DNA from 2 places in the Mycobacterium basiliense genome. Region 1 is predicted to be linked to the other one. Evidence: predicted binding sites of a transcription regulator. Region 1 holds the regulator's gene; the other holds the start of a gene.
What was found. Region 1 encodes HspR, which represses chaperone genes until heat shock. Its sites were predicted from a motif close to ANNTGAGTNNNNNNNACTCANNT; they were not measured.

Region 1 (8,293 bases):
GATCGAATGTTCAGCGTGGGCTTCGCCAACGAGGGCAGTCTCAACGTGGGTGGCGCCAACCTCGGCGACTACAACGTGGGCCTGGGAAACGTCGGCAGCTTCAACATCGGCCCCGGGAACCTCGGCAACGGAAACATCGGCGGCGGAAACATCGGCGGCACCAACTTTGGCTTCGGAAACATCGGCAGCGACAACTTCGGCTTCGGCAATTCCGGTGCCTCGTTGACCGACGGCAACCACAACTTCGGCTTCGGCAACACGGGCAGCAACAACATCGGCTTCGGCAACACCGGCAACGGCAACATCGGCTTCGGCAACACCGGCAACAACAACACCGGCATCGGGTTAAACGGCGACGGTCTGAACGGGTTCGGGGGTTGGAACTCGGGCGACGGAAACATCGGTATTTTCAATTCCGGCACCAACAACGTCGGCATCGGCAACTCCGGCACCGGCAACGCCGGCATCGGCAACTCCGGCAGCTACAACACCGGCATCGGCAACTCGGGCCTGGCCAACACCGGCTTGTTCAACGCCGGCACCGTCAACACCGGCCTCGGCAACGTGGGCAACTACAACACCGGAGCCTTCAACATCGGCGACCACAACACCGGCAATTTCAACCTGGGCCAGAGCAACACGGGCTCGCTCAACGTGGGCGACTTCAACACCGGATGGGCCAACACCGGCAACGTCAACACCGGCGCTCTCATCTCCGGCGATTACAACAACGGCTTGTTGTGGCGTGGCGATTTCCAGGGCAACCTGGGTGCCTTCAACTACACGGTCAACGTTCCGGCCATACCGGTGAACCTGAATTTGAGCTTCCCGGTAAGTCTCCCGATCACTGTCGATGTCGGGACGATCATCATCGACAGCTTCACCTTGCCGAAGATCACGGCCAACCTCAACGGCAAAATAAAATACAAGATACCCGGGGTCGGCAAGGTAAACGTCAAGCTCTATTGGGACCTCAATATCAGCCCCATCACGTTCGAAGACATCTCGATTTCCGGGCCCACGTTGACCAGCACTATCGGCAACACCGACGGTTCCACGGTGTTGGGGGTAAATACCAACGGTACCCTGGGCCCCTTCACCATCCCACTCGTCGATATTCCGGCCGGTCCCGGTTTCGGGAACTCGACCACCAGCCTGTCGTCGGGTTTCTTCAACTCCGGTGATGGCAGCTCTTCGGGCTTTGGAAACGTCGGCAGCAACAATTCGGGCTTCCTGAATGTCAGCTTTATCGACGGAAACTCGGGCGTGCGCAACTACGGCGACCTTGAATCGGGTTTGGGCAACCTTGGCAACAGCATCTCGGGATTCCTCAACACCAGCACGCTGGACTTCTCGACGCCTGCGTTTGTTTCGGGCATTGCAAATATCGGCACCGACCTTTCCGGTTTCTACAACGATGCCTCGGGCAATGCGCCGGATTCGACATTTAACCTCGGCTTCGCGGACGTCGGTATCTTCAATGCGGGCGCGGCCAACGTTGGCGACTACAACGTGGGCTTCGGAAATATCGGGGACCTGAACTTCGGCGCCGGCAACGTCGGCAACCTCAACTTTGGTGGCGGAAACGTCGGCGACACCAACTTCGGTTTCGGCAACATCGGCAGCAACAACTTCGGCTTCGGCAATTCCGGCGCCTCGTTGACCGACGGTAACTACAACGTCGGCTTTGGTAACACCGGCAGCAACAACATCGGCTTCGGCAACACCGGCGACGGCAACATCGGCTTCGGCAACAACGGCAACAACAACATCGGATTCGGACTCGACGGCGACGCACTGCGCGGCTTCGGCGCCCTGAATACCGGCAGCGGCAACATCGGCTTGTTCAACTCCGGTACCAACAACATCGGCTTGTTCAACTCGGGTAGCGACAACATCGGCATCGGGAACTCGGGCGTCGGCAACGCCGGCCTATTCAATTCGGGCAGGTACGACACCGGCTTGTTCAACACCGGCATCGCCAACACCGGCATCGCCAACGCCGGCGACTTCAACACCGGCACCTTCAACGCCGGCAGCGCCAACACGGGCGACGCCAACACGGGAAGCTACAACACGGGCGGCTTCAATTCGGGTAACTACGACACCGGTTGGGCCAATACCGGCGACGTTGACACCGGCATTTTCATCTCCGGCAACTACAGCAACGGCATCCTGGCACGGGGCGACTACCAGGGCCTGGTCGGCATCCCGCTGTTTGACATCGCCGCGGCCCCAGGATTCGGAAACACCACCACCAGCTACTCATCGGGCTTCTTCAACAACGGCGCTGGCAGCGGATCGGGCTTCTTCAACTCCGGCACCGACTTCTCGGGCTACGGAAACCTGGGCGCGGTCCAATCCGGCCTAGCGAACTACGGCAACAGCGTTTCGGGCCTGTTCAACACGAGCGGGCTGGACACCGCTACGGCGGCCTATCTCTCGGGCGTCGGAAATGCGGGCACCAACCTCGCCGGCCTGTTCCGTGACTCCGCGGGCGGCACCACCTTCAACCTGGGCTTTGCCAACCTCGGCATCCTGAACCTTGGCGCCGCCAACGTTGGCGATTTCAACCTGGGCGCCACCAACGTCGGCGGCATCAACCTTGGTGGCGCCAACATCGGCAACCTCAACTTCGGTGCCGCAAACATCGGCAGCAACAACATCGGCTTCGGGAACCTGGGCAGCAACAACTTCGGCTTCGGCAATTCCGGTGCCTCGTTGACCGACGGCAACTACAACTTCGGCTTCGGCAACACCGGCAGCAACAACATCGGCATCGGCAACACCGGTGACGGCAACATCGGCTTCGGCAACACCGGCAACAACAACATCGGAATCGGGCTCTTCGGTGACGGCCTGCGCGGTTTCGACTCGCTGAACAGCGGCACCGACAACGTCGGCCTGTTCAACTCGGGTACCGGCAACGTCGGTATCGGAAACTCGGGCACCGGAAACTGGGGCATCGGGAACACCGGCAACTACAACACCGGCATCGGTAATACGGCCATCGCCAACACGGGCCTGTTCAACTCCGGCATCGCCAACACCGGCGTCGCGAACGCGGGCAACTACAACACCGGCAATCTCAATACCGGCGACGTCAACACCGGCTCCTTCAACACCGGTGTCGGCAACACCGGCTACTTCAATGTGGGCGACACCAACACCGGATTTGCCAACCTCGGCGACATCAACACCGGTGGTTTCAACTCCGGCAGCATGAACAACGGCTTCTTGTTGCGTGGCAATGAGCTAGGCCAGCTGGGCTTCGTGTACACGCTCAACGTCCCCACCGTTCCGGTGGACCTCGACATCTACGCAAACTTCCAAACACCGATCAGCCTCGACATCAGCGGCGCAAAGATCCATAGCTTCGATATTTCGTCGTTCACCATCTCCGGCAAATACGGCTACTCGTACAAGATCTTGGGAATCAAGTTCAATTACCCGTTCCCCTACTCCTTCTATATCCCCCCGATCAACGTCCCCAGCATTCAGATCGCCGGCTCCAGCCAGAACTTCACCGTGGGTCCCCCTGCGCTCAACACGTCGATCAATCTCGACGGCGGGCCGCTCGCCATCGCGGTCGACATGGCGCCAGCGCCGGGCTTCTTCAACTTCACCAGCAACGACTCGTCGGGCTTCTTCAACTCCGGCACCGGCTTCACATCGGGGCTAGGGAACATCGGCGCCTACGATTCGGGTTTCTTGAACGGCAGCATGGACCCCTTCGGCTCGGGAAGCAGCCAGACCTCGGGTGTCTACAACTTCGGCGATCTGCAATCGGGCCTGGTGAACGTGGGCAATACCGTCTCGGGCTGGTTCAACACCAGCAAGGTCAAGGACGCCGCGGCCTACATCTCGGGCTTCTTCAACACCGGGTCCAACCTCTCCGGCTTCTTCAACAACTAGACCGAGCCGTCGCCCCGGGTCGGAGCAGGCCGGGGGCAGCTCAGCGGGGCCGGCGCGGCTGCCACACGACCAGTGCCGTGCTCTTGGGCACCAGCGCCACCTCACGGCGTTGCTTTGCGCGCATCGTCTCGAGTTCATCGGCCATTTCCGCCAACCTCGCCTGCAGCGCCTCGACCTGATTGGTCAGCTCGATGATGCGCTTGATACCGGCCAGGTTGACCCCCTCGTCTTGCGAGAGATGCTGCACCTGCCGCAGCAGGTCGACGTCGCGCTCCGAATAGCGGCGCCCACCACCGGTGGTCCGCCGCGGACTGACCAGGCCGAGTCGGTCGTAGGTGCGCAGCGTTTGCGCGTGCATGCCGGCCAGCTCGGCTGCTACCGAAATCAGAAAGGTGCGGGTTTCCCCTTCGCGCGGACTCTTGGCCATTTAGCTGTTACCTGCCCAACCTGCCCTGGGATTGAATCCACTGGACCGCTCGGCCGCTGCATAGGCTTCCAGCGCTTCCTGCGCGGCGCCTTCCAGATTCGGCGGGACTGCCACCTTGACGGTGACCAGAAGGTCGCCGCTTCCGCCGCTGCGCTTGGGCACACCGCGTCCACGCACCCGTAGGATGCGCCCGTCGGCGGTCCCCTTCGGCACCCGGACGCCGACGGACCCGTCCAACGTCGGCACCGAAAGCGTTGAGCCCAAAGCCAACTCGGTGAAACTGACGGGAACCGTCACGGTCAGGTCGTCACCGTCGCGCCCGAAGATCTTGTGCGGCCGCACGTGCACGGTCACATACAGATCCCCCGAGGGCGCCCCGCGTAGGCCGGCTTCCCCCTGTCCGGCCAACCTGATCCGCTGTCCGTCCTCAACACCTGGCGGAATCCGCACGTTGATGGTGCGGGTGCGGGTGGTGACGCCGGTGCCTTTGCACTCGTCACAGGGGTGCTCGATGATCGAACCGCTGCCCCGGCAGTCGGTGCAGGGCTCGGAGAACCCGAATGCGCCCTGGTTCCGGTTGATCACACCGGAGCCATTGCAGTTTGGGCACACCTTGGGGCTGGTGCCCGGCCGCGCTCCACTGCCGTGACAGTTGGTGCACGGCGCCGGGCTGGTCAGCCGCAGCGGCATCGCCACGCCTTTGGCGGCCTCGACGAAATCCAGTTGGGTCTCGGTCTCGAGGTCGTTGCCCCGGCGTGGCCGGCTCGGACGGGCGCTGCCGCCGCGCCCGAACAAGCCGCCGAACAGATCTCCGATGTTGGTGCCGCCGGAGCGGCTGGCGGCATCGAACAGATCGTTGAGGTTGAACTCGGCGCCGTCTGAGCCGTAGCTGGCGCCCCCGAAGCCGCCGAATCCGCCCGCGTCAAACCGCCGGCCGCCGAATCCGCCACCGGCAAAGAGCCGGCGAGTTTCGTCGTACTCCTTGCGCTTGGCCGGATCGGTGAGTACTTCCTTGGCCTCGGAGACGGCCTTGTACCGCTCCTCGGCCGTCTTGTTGCCGGGGTTGCGGTCGGGATGATTCTCCGCAAGTAGCTTGCGAGCCACCCGCTTGATCTCTTCGGGAGTGGCGTCGGAGGAGACGCCCAGCTCCTTATAGAAGTCCTTTTCGACCCATTCACGCTGGGCCATGCCGCGTCACCTCCTTACCTTCATGTCCATGTTTTGTTGTCGTCCTGATTCTGGGCCCTATTCAGCGGGGGCGTCGGCGTTATCGCCCGTGTCGGACCCACCGTTTTCGGCGCCGCCCTCAGCCGAGGCCGCCGTGGGCTCCGGCGCAGAGGTGGCGTCGGCAACCGTGTCGACCACCGCCACCAGGGCGTTGCGCAGCACATGCTCACCGAGCTGGTAACCCTGACGCATGACGGTGCCGATCACCGGCTTGGATCCCTCGCCGCCATCGCCCTCGTGCTGCACCGCTTCGTGCAGCACCGGGTCGAAATCCTCGCCTTCGGCACCGAACGGCGTCAGACCGAGCCCGTTCAACGCGCTCATCAGCTTGTCGGCAACCGCTTTGAGCGGACCAGAGTCCAGATCACCGTGCTTGCGCGCCCGTTCCAGATCGTCCACCACGTGCAGCAATTGGCTGACCACCCCCGCCTTGGCCCGATCCGCGGCGGCCTGCTGATCACGCAGCGCCCGCTTTCGGTAGTTGGCGAAGTCGGCCTGAACACGTTGCAGATCGGCGGTTAGCTCGGAGATCTTGTTCACCGCATCCGCGGGCGCCGTCCCTCCCGGCGTATCGCCGGGAGGGACGTGCCGGACTTCACCCGTCTCAGGATCGATCCGTCGGTTGTCGGTAACGGTGACTTGCTCCTGCGGATTGCCTTCGGTTTGCGGATTTCCGTTGGTCACTTTGCACCCTGGTCGTCGTCGACTACCTCCGCGTCCACCACATCGTCGTCGGCACCGGCCTGAGCGCCGCCCGGCGCGGCGGCACCGGCGGCCGCCGACGCGGCCTGGGCGTCAGCCTGGGTGGCCTCATAGATCGCCTGGCCCAGCGCCTGGGACTCCTGGCCGAGCTTCTCCATCGCCGACTTGATCGCGGCAATATCCGTTCCGCCAAGCGCCGACTTCGCTTCGCTGACAGCGGCGTCCACTTTGTTCAAGGTGTCCTCGGGCACCTTGGAGCCGCCCTCGGCCTCGCGCTGTTCTTTGACAAACTTCTCCGTCTGGTAGACCAGCGTCTCGGCCTGGTTGCGCACGTCGGCCTCTTCGCGACGGTTGCGGTCCTCCTCGGCGTGCGCTTCGGCGTCCTTGATCATCCGGTCGATCTCTTCCTTGGACAGGCCCGAGCCTTCCTGGATCCGGATGGTGTTCTCTTTGCCAGTGCCCTTGTCCTTGGCCGTGACGTGCACGATGCCGTTGGCGTCGATGTCGAATGTGACCTCGATCTGCGGCACGCCCCGCGGCGCCGGCGGGATACCGGTCAGCTCGAAGGAGCCGAGCAGCTTATTGTGCGACGCGATCTCGCGCTCACCCTGATACACCTGAATCTGCACCGACGGCTGGTTGTCGTCGGCAGTGGTGAAGGTCTCCGACCGCTTGGTCGGGATGGTGGTGTTGCGCTCGATCAGCTTGGTCATCACGCCGCCCTTGGTCTCAATACCCAGGCTCAGCGGCGTAACGTCAAGCAACAGAACGTCTTTGACTTCGCCCTTGAGCACACCGGCCTGCAGCGCGGCGCCCACGGCGACAACCTCGTCAGGGTTGACGCCCTTGTTGGGCTCCTTGCCTCCGGTGAGTTCTTTGACCAGCTCGGTGACCGCGGGCATCCGGGTCGAACCGCCCACCAGCACGACGTGGTCGATCTGCGACACCGAGATGCCGGTGTCGGCGATGACCGACTGGAATGGCTTGCGGGTGCGGTCGAGCAGGTCCTGCGTGATGCGCTGGAACTCCGCGCGAGTCAGTTGCTCGTCGAGGAACAACGGGTTCTTGTCGGCGTCGACGGTGATGTAGGGGAGGTTGATCGAGGTGCTCTGGCTCGAGCTCAGCTCGATCTTGGCCTTCTCGGCGGCTTCGCGAAGCCGCTGCATGGCCATCTTGTCCTTGGTGAGGTCGATGCCGCTGCTGGCCTTGAACTTGTCGACCAGCCAGTCGACGACGCGGTCGTCCCAGTCGTCGCCGCCGAGGTGGTTGTCACCCGAGGTGGCACGCACCTCAACCACTCCCTCGCCGATCTCGAGCAGAGATACGTCGAAGGTGCCGCCGCCGAGGTCGAAGACCAAGATGGTCTGTTCTTTCTCACCCTTGTCCAGGCCGTAGGCCAGCGCGGCCGCGGTCGGCTCGTTGACGATCCGCAGCACGTTCATGCCGGCGATCTGGCCGGCATCCTTGGTGGCCTGACGCTGGGCGTCATTGAAGTAGGCGGGCACGGTGATCACCGCGTCGGTGATGTCCTCACCGAGGTAGGCCTCGGCGTCGCGCTTCAGCTTCATCAAGACGCGAGCGCTGATTTCTGGAGCCGTGTATTTTTTGTCGTCGATCTCGATCGACCAGTCGCTGCCCATGTGCCGTTTGACCGAACGAATGGTGCGGTCGACGTTGGTCACCGCCTGGTTCTTGGCGGGCTGACCGACCAGCACTTCGCCGTTGCGCGCGAACGCGACGACCGACGGAGTGGTGCGGGAGCCCTCCGAGTTGGCGACAACAACCGGGTCGCCACCTTCGAGAACTGCGACGACGGAGTTGGTGGTCCCGAGGTCGATACCGACCGCACGAGCCATGGTGAATCCTCCTGAGTAGGTAGAGCTTCTTACGTCACTATGCTGAGTGAACCCCGCTCAAGCCTGCCTCTGATAGCACCACGCTGTCAACTTAGCCTTGAGTCTAGTGCACTCAACTTGTTCGAACATGGTAACGGCGGCCGTCGGCAACTTGTTCCCGGGTCGG
Region 2 (8,293 bases), 2.3 Mb from region 1:
GACGAGTTCGAGGACCGTGATGCTCAGGTTTTGGGTGTCTCGATCGACAGCGAGTTCGTGCACTTCAATTGGCGCGCACAGCATGACGACCTGAAAAAGTTGCCGTTCCCGATGCTGTCCGACATCAAGCGGGAACTGTGCCTAGCCACCGGAGTGCTCAACGAAGACGGCGTTGCCGACCGGGCGACCTTCCTCATCGACCCCAACAACGAGATCCAATTCGTTTCGGTGACTGCCGGCTCCGTTGGCCGCAACGTCGAAGAGGTGTTGCGGGTTCTGGACGCACTGCAATCCGACGAGCTGTGTGCCTGCAACTGGCGCAAGGGCGACCCGACGCTGGACGCCGGTGAGCTGCTCAAAGCTTCGGCCTAATTGGGTCCTGACTGGGAGCGGATTGGAGAACACATGAGCGTGGAGAATCTCAAGGCAGCGTTGCCTGAGTACGCCAAGGACCTCAAGCTCAACCTGGGGTCGATCACTCGCAGTGCGGTGCTGAACGACGAGCAGCTGTGGGGAACCCTGCTGGCGAGTGCCGCGGCGACGCGCAATGAGCGAGTCCTCGGCGAGATCGGCGCGGAGGCGGCGGACAATCTGTCTGCCGAGGCCTATCATGCGGCGCTGGGAGCCGCGTCGATCATGGGCATGAACAACGTGTTCTACCGTGGCCGAGGGTTCCTCCAAGGCCAGTACGACGATCTGCGCGCCGGGCTACGCATGAACATCATTGGCAATCCGGGTGTGGACAAAGCGAATTTCGAGCTTTGGTCGTTCGCGGTGTCGTCGATCAACGGGTGCTCTCATTGCGTCGTCGCCCATGAGCACACGCTGCGTGAGGCTGGCGTTGAACGGGAAGCGATCTTGGAGGCGCTAAAAGCTGCGGCAATCGTTACCGGCGTGGCTCAGGCCATCACGGTCGCCCAGACCCTGGCTCCCGTCGGGTGATACTTGGGTCGTGAGCAAGCCCGGTTGGGTGCAGGACGCGATCTGGTGGCAGGTCTATCCCCTGGGCTTCGTCGGTGCCTTTCCCGGAGATCAGCCACCTGATCCGGGAGAGCACCGGCTACGACGCCTCGTCGGCTGGTTCGACCATGCCATCGAATTGGGCGCCTCGGGGATTGCCCTGGGCCCGATCTTTCAATCGCGCACCCACGGCTACGACACCACCGACCACTTCAGCATCGATCCTCGGCTGGGTGACGACGCTGATTTCGACTACCTCATCGGCGAGGCAAAGCATCGGGGCATGCGCGTGCTGCTCGACGGCGTGTTCAATCACGTCGGTGTGGACTTTCCCGGCTACCGGCAGGCGGCTGACGACAATGCGTGCGCTCGCTGGTTTCGTGGGCGTCCGGGTCACTTCCGAACTTTCGAAGGCCATGCGGAGCTGATCGCCCTCAACCACGCCAATGCCGAAGTCGCCGACTACGTCGTCGATGTGATGACCCACTGGCTGCAACGCGGTGCCGACGGTTGGCGTCTGGATGCGGCTTATGCTGTACCGCAACAATTCTGGGCTGCGACCTTGCCCAGGGTTAGACGCCGGCACCCGGATGCCTGGTTCGTCGGTGAACTCATTCACGGTGATTATGCGGCCACAGTTCGAGATGCTGAATTCGACTCGGCCACCCAATACGAGCTCTGGAAGGCAATCTGGAGCAGCCTCAACGACGGCAACTTTTTTGAGCTGGACTGGGCGCTGCAGCGACACAACGAGTTTCTGGCCAGCTTTTCGCCGCTGACCTTCATCGGTAATCACGACGTCACCCGGATCGCCAGCCGCCTACAGCACCCCGATCACCTGGCGCACGCGCTGGTGATCCTGCTGACGGTCGGTGGTATTCCCAGTGTGTACGCCGGCGACGAGTTCGGCTGGTGCGGAATCAAGGAAGAACGTTTCGGTGGAGACGATGCGGTGCGTCCGGAGTTCGGCACTCCCCCAACGCAGTTGGACGAGGCCGGGGCGTGGGTGTGGGATTTGCACCGGTATTTGGTTGGGCTGCGCCGGCGTCATCCCTGGCTGGTTGCGGCATCCACGACCGCGCTGCGCTTGGAGAACCGGCACTACGTCTACCAGACGTGCTGCGGTGATGACGCGCTGCTGGTGGTGCTCAATGTCGACCGGGCGCCGCTGCACCTGGTGCTATCGGAGGTGGGTGTCGCGAAAGCCGAAGTGGTGGCCGGATCGTCGGCGCCACCGCGGGAGGTCGTCGATGAGCTGGTCGTCGAGGGACACGGCTGGCGGATTCTGCAAGCCGTCTAACTGCTCAGGAGTGCCAGCGTCACCGGATCCTGTTTGCCCCCCCCGTAGTAGCGGGCCAACGACGTGTGGAAGTCCTCGTTGGTCTCGGTGGCGCAGGAAAACAGCGTCATTGACAAGCGCAGCTTGAGAACATCGGGCCAACCGAAGATTTGCTCAATCGAGCGATCTTGCATGCGGTTGACCAGCGCAGTGCACTCCCGTTGGCGTGGTCCGAGCAGGTCATGGTCCAGCTAGACGCGGGTCTCCTCGATCGATGCGATATCGTATCGGACCGCCATAGGGCTCCGACCCAGGCCGCGCAGTTGCGGAAAGATGATCCACATCCAATGGCTGACCTTTCGCCCACCCCGCCGCTCAGCGACAACGTCGCGGTACATCGGCGCCTGCGCATCCACGAAACGCGTTAGGTCAAACGGGTCGCCCACCGATTCCACGGGACCACGTTTGCACACTGGTTAAATGGCGCAGGTGAGTATGGGTTGGAGCGCACGGTGATGGCGATCAAGCGAAGGGTGCCGAGGATCCGTGAGCTGGCACCGCTAATCCAGTTCAAGAGGCCCCAATTCGATCGGATCAAGCGCCGCCTGGATGCCGCGCTGACCATCGAAGATTTGCGCCGCATCGCCAGGCGGCGCACCCCAAAGGCGGCATTTGACTACACCGACGGCGCCGCCGAGGACGAGCTGTCGATCGAGCGTGCCCGGCAGGCATTTCGGGACATCGAATTCCACCCGACCATCCTGCGTGACGTCACGCACGTGTCGACCGGCTGGAATGTTCTCGGCCAACCGGTCGCCATGCCGTTTGGCATCGCGCCTACCGGGTTCACCAGGTTGATGCAGACCGAAGGCGAGATCGCCGGCGCGCGCGCGGCCGCCGCCGCTGGCATCCCGTTCTCCCTGTCTACCCTGGCGACGTGCGCCATCGAAGAGCTGACAACGGCGGTTCCGCAGGGACGCAAGTGGTTCCAGCTGTACATGTGGCGTGACCGCGACCGGTCGATGGCGTTGGTCAAACGAGCGGCCGACGCGGGATTTGACACCATGCTCGTCACCGTTGACGTTCCGGTTGCCGGCGCACGGCTGCGCGATGTCCGCAATGGAATGTCCATCCCGCCGGCGCTGAGGCTGCGAACCGTGCTCGATGCGCTGCCACATCCGCACTGGTGGTTCGACCTGTTGACCACCGAGCCGCTGGCTTTCGCGTCGTTGGATCGCTGGTCGGGTACGGTCGGCGAGTACCTGAACACCATGTTCGATCCCAGCGTCACCTTTGATGATCTGGTCTGGATCAAATCCCAATGGCCGGGCAAGCTGGTGGTCAAGGGAATTCAAACGTTCGACGACGCGCGGGCGGTGGTGGAGCGCGGTGTCGACGGTGTTGTGTTGTCCAATCACGGTGGCCGCCAACTCGATCGCGCACCGGTGCCATTTCACTTGTTGCCGTCCGTCGCCCGCGAACTCGGCAACGACACCGAGATCCTGCTGGATACCGGCATCATGTCGGGCGCCGATATTGTGGCCGCGGTCGCTTTGGGTGCGCGGTGCACGTTGGTCGGGCGGGCCTATCTGTACGGCCTGATGGCCGGCGGCGAGGCCGGAGTCAGGCGGGCAATCGAAATCCTGGCAACCGGAGTGACCCGTACCATGCGGCTGCTGGGCGTGAGCTGCCTGGAAGAACTCTCGCCCAAGCACGTGACGCAACTGCGAAGACTCGGCCCGATGCCTTGACCGTCATGGCTCCGGCGTCTTCGTCGAAGCGTGAGCGGTAACACGCCTGCCTGACCCCGGGAACAAACCGGCCGAGAGCTGAGTTAAGCGCAATAGACTTAGCTATTGGAGGAATGATGGCCCAAGCCATATCAGTGCCGGTGTTGTTCACCGAGACCATCGTGCTGCCCGGGATGGTGGTCCCGATCGCGCTCGACGACACGGCGCAGGCGGCGACCGACGCGGCCCGGGCCAGCGAATCGGGCGAGCTGCTGATTGCCCCCAGGCTCGAGGACCGCTACCCCACCTACGGGGTGTTGGCCACGATCCTGCAGGTTGGGCAGATCCCTGGCGGCGGAGCAGCCGTCGTCGTGCGGGGTGAACGCAGGGCGCAGATCGGGGCCGGAACCAGTGGACCCGGTGCGGCGTTATGGGTGGAGGTGACCGCGGTTGCCGAGCCCCCACAGATGGCGGCCAGCGACCAGGTAAAGACACTGGCCGCCGAGTACAAAAAGTTGTTGCTGGCCATGCTGCAGCGGCGTGAGGCCTGGCAGATCGTCGACTACATCAACGGCCTGATTGATCCGTCCGCGTTGGCTGACACCTCCGGCTACGCGTCCTATCTGACCGATGTGCAGAAGCGCCAACTACTGGAGACCGCCGACGTCGCCGAGCGGCTGCGATTGCTAATCGACTGGACCAGCGATCATCTGGCCGAAGTCGAGGTCAACGACAAGATCGCCGAGGATGTGCGAACCGGCATGGAGAAGACGCAAAAGGAGTTCCTGTTGCGTCAACAGCTAGCCGCGATCCGCAAAGAGTTGGGCGAAACGGACGACGGCGCAAGCGCTTCCGAGGATTACCGGGCTCGCGTAGCGGCCGCCGATCTACCCGACAACGTCCACACGGCCGCGCTGCGGGAGGTCAGCAAGCTGGAGCGCGCCGGTGAGCAAAGCCCGGAAAGCGGCTGGATTCGGACCTGGTTGGACACCGTCCTCGAGCTGCCGTGGAACGTCCGAACCGACGATTCCACGGATTTGGCCGCGACCCGCGAGATCCTGGACGACGACCACCATGGGCTCGACGACGTCAAGGACCGGATCGTGGAGTACCTGGCGGTACGCACCCGCCGCGCCCAGCGGGGTTTGCAGGTGGTTGGTGGTCGAGGATCGGGCGCCGTGATGCTGCTAGCAGGCCCGCCCGGTGTCGGCAAGACATCGCTCGGTGAGAGCGTGGCCAGGGCGTTGGGCCGCAGGTTCGTGCGCGTCGCGTTGGGCGGAGTGCGTGACGAGGCCGAGATCCGTGGCCATCGGCGCACCTACGTGGGCGCCCTGCCTGGCCGCATCGTGCGAGCCATCGGCGAGGCCGGATCAATGAACCCTGTTGTGCTGCTCGATGAAATCGACAAAGTCGGTTCCGATTATCGCGGCGACCCGAGTGCCGCACTGCTCGAGGTGTTGGACCCGGCGCAGAACCACACGTTCCGCGACCACTACCTCGATTTGGAACTGGACCTTTCCGACGTGATGTTCCTGGCCACTGCCAACGTGATTGAGAGCATCCCGTCGGCGCTGCTGGACCGGATGGAACTGGTGCAGATCGACGGGTACACCGAGGACGACAAGGTTGCCATCGCTCGCGACTATCTACTGCCCCGGCAGCGGGAGCGCGCCGCGCTCACCGTCGAGGAGGTCACCCTCACCGACGCGGCCTTGCGCAAGATCGCCGCCGATTACACCCGCGAACCGGGCGTGCGGCAGTTCGAACGGCTGCTGGCCAAGGCGCTGCGCAAGATCGCCACCAGGCTGGTCGACGATCCGCAACCGAAGACCATCGACGAGCCGGATCTGGTCGGCTACCTGGGCCAGCCGCGGTTCACGCCCGAGTCGGCCGAACGCACCGCGGTGCCGGGGGTGGCCACCGGCCTGGCCGTAACGGGTCTGGGCGGCGATGTGCTGTATATCGAAGCGGGAGCCACCGACGGCGAGGCCGGTCTGCAGTTGACCGGACAGTTGGGTGAGGTGATGAAGGAGTCGGCACAGATCGCGCTGTCCTACGTGCGTTCCCACGCCGAGCAGTTGGGCGTGGACCCCACAACGCTGGACCGGCGGATTCACGTGCATGTACCCGCCGGGGCGGTACCTAAAGACGGCCCGTCCGCCGGCGTCACCATGGTGACCGCGTTGGTCTCGATGGCGACCGGGCGTCAAGTCCGGTCCGACGTCGGGATGACCGGTGAGGTCACGCTGAATGGCCGGGTGTTGCCGATTGGCGGGGTCAAGCAAAAGCTGTTGGCTGCCCAACGCGCCGGATTGTCGACGGTCTTCATCCCGGCACGCAACGAACCGGACCTGGACGACGTGCCCGCCGAAGTCCTTGACATGCTCACCGTAAAACCGATGACCGACGTCGCCGAGATCGTGATGCAGGCGCTAGCCGCAACGGCCGACACCGCGACGGTCGCGGCCTGACTTCCCGGGCTGGCCCCGTCTCTCGCCGGGCTTGCGCGTAAGACTGCCCGGCTATCGGGCCACGTCCGGTGTGTGGCGCGAAAGCCCACACAAGTCTCGCCTTGCCTGGCTAGGGCGGCTGTGCGCGATACTGCAGAATCGGATCCATGACCGATTTGCGAGATCTGAAACGGCGCGTGGTCCACCGGGTCCAACGGCTGGTGGTCAATCCGATCGGGCGGCAGTTGCCGGTGACCATGCTGGAGACCACCGGCCGCAAAAGCGGGCAACAGCGTCGCACGGCGGTGGGCGGAAAGGTGGTGGACAACCAGTTCTGGATGGTCTCCGAGCACGGCGAGCACTCGGACTACGTCCGCAATATCAAGGCCAATCCGGCCGTTCGAGTGCGCATCGACGGCCAATGGCGCAACGGGACCGCCCACCTGCTGCCCGACGACGATCCCACGCAGCGACTGGGTACCTTGCCGCGGCTCAACAGCGCGGTCGTGCGGGCCGTGGGTAGTGAGCTGTTGACCATTCGGGTGGATCTGGCCTGACCCGTCGTGGCCTATGACACCGACTTCGCCGAGCGGATCCGTGAGCTACTGGCACCGCTGCCCGGCGTGGACGAAATGCACATGTTCGGTGGCCTGGCGTTCCTGATCGGCGGGCATATGGCGGTTGCGGTCAGCGGGCAGGGCGGACTAATGGTCCGGGTGCCGCCCGAAGAGACCGAGAAACTGCTCGCGCTTGCACATGTCAGCCCAATGGTGATGGCGGGCCGGGAAGCGCGCGGCTGGGTGCGCGTCGCCGCCGAGGCCGTGAAAACCAAACGCCGGCTGAGCAGTTGGGTCACCCGCGGGGTGACCTACGTTGGTGGCCTGCCGCCGAAATGACCGACCGGGTTTGCTGCTGCGGATCGGGGGTACGCCAAGCTCCGTGAGCAAATCGGATACACCCAAGCGGGTGGTTCGACGACTACTCAAGGTCGCCGGGTCCACTTACTCAGCTGACGCTGGTATTCGGCTGGATGACAAACCGATGCCGTTGTTCCAGCTGCTCGTGCTGTGCATGTTGGCCAGCAAGCCCATCGACGCCCAGATCGCGATGGGTGCCGCGCACGAGCTATTCCAGGCGGGTTTGCGGACCCCAAGTGGTGTGCTGGTTGCCGACAGAAAATCCATGATCGCCGCCTTTGGCCGCGCCAGCTACGCACGCTACGACGAGAGTTCGGCCACGCGGCTCACCGATATGGCCCGGAGGGTGCACGACGAATACTCCGGAGATTTGCGACAGCTCGCCCGGCGCAGTGGACACGATGTGGCGACGGCCGCACGAATGCTCAAAAAGTTCAACGGGATTGGTGGCACCGGCGCCGACATTTTCCTGCGTGAGGTGCAAGACGTCTGGACTTGGGTGCGGCCGTATTTCGATGATCGAGCCATCGCCGCGGCCAAACAATTGGGACTGCCCACCAAACCGGGCACGCTCGGTGCCCTCGCGCCACGCGACCATGCTCGGCTGGCCGCTGCGCTAGTCCGGGCCTCTTTGGACGACGACGTGCGCGCTCAGGTGGCCCGGTGAGCACGCCGTTTGTCATGCGTTGTCGCTGCGGGGACAGTTGAGATAGGCCGAAAGAAATGGAGCAGCGATCATGACTAGCTCAACCACGTTCATCATCGTTGGTGGCGGACTAGCCGCGGCCAAAGCGGCAGAAGCATTGCGTGACAATGACTTCGGCGGGCGCATTGTTGTCTTTTCCGAGGAAGAGCATCTTCCCTACGAGCGGCCACCGCTATCCAAGGAATTCCTGGCCGGCAAGAAGTCGCTCGACGAATTCACCGTGCAGGGTTCGGCCTGGTACCGCGACCACA

Region 2: lon (endopeptidase La) is a predicted target of HspR. The motif match lies at 4,072-4,094, and genes of this name have one in related genera.

Annotation. Positions count from the first base shown of each region.
Region 1 is NZ_LR130759.1:581,326-589,618, reverse strand. It holds gene MB901379_RS02595 (PPE family protein) at 1-3,915, shown strand, start outside; gene MB901379_RS02590 (heat shock protein transcriptional repressor HspR) at 3,956-4,342, opposite strand; gene dnaJ (molecular chaperone DnaJ) at 4,343-5,530, opposite strand; gene grpE (nucleotide exchange factor GrpE) at 5,588-6,253, opposite strand; gene dnaK (molecular chaperone DnaK) at 6,250-8,127, opposite strand.
Region 2 is NZ_LR130759.1:2,884,700-2,892,992, reverse strand. It holds gene MB901379_RS12295 (peroxiredoxin) at 1-372, shown strand, start outside; gene MB901379_RS12290 (alkyl hydroperoxide reductase) at 406-942, shown strand; gene MB901379_RS12285 (alpha-amylase family protein) at 953-2,260, shown strand; partial or broken gene MB901379_RS12280 (DUF1810 domain-containing protein) at 2,257-2,694, opposite strand; gene MB901379_RS12275 (alpha-hydroxy acid oxidase) at 2,755-3,990, shown strand; gene lon (endopeptidase La) at 4,107-6,440, shown strand; gene MB901379_RS12265 (nitroreductase family deazaflavin-dependent oxidoreductase) at 6,587-6,976, shown strand; gene MB901379_RS12260 (TfoX/Sxy family protein) at 6,983-7,315, shown strand; gene MB901379_RS12255 (endonuclease) at 7,359-8,003, shown strand; gene MB901379_RS12250 (NAD(P)/FAD-dependent oxidoreductase) at 8,074-8,293, shown strand, end outside.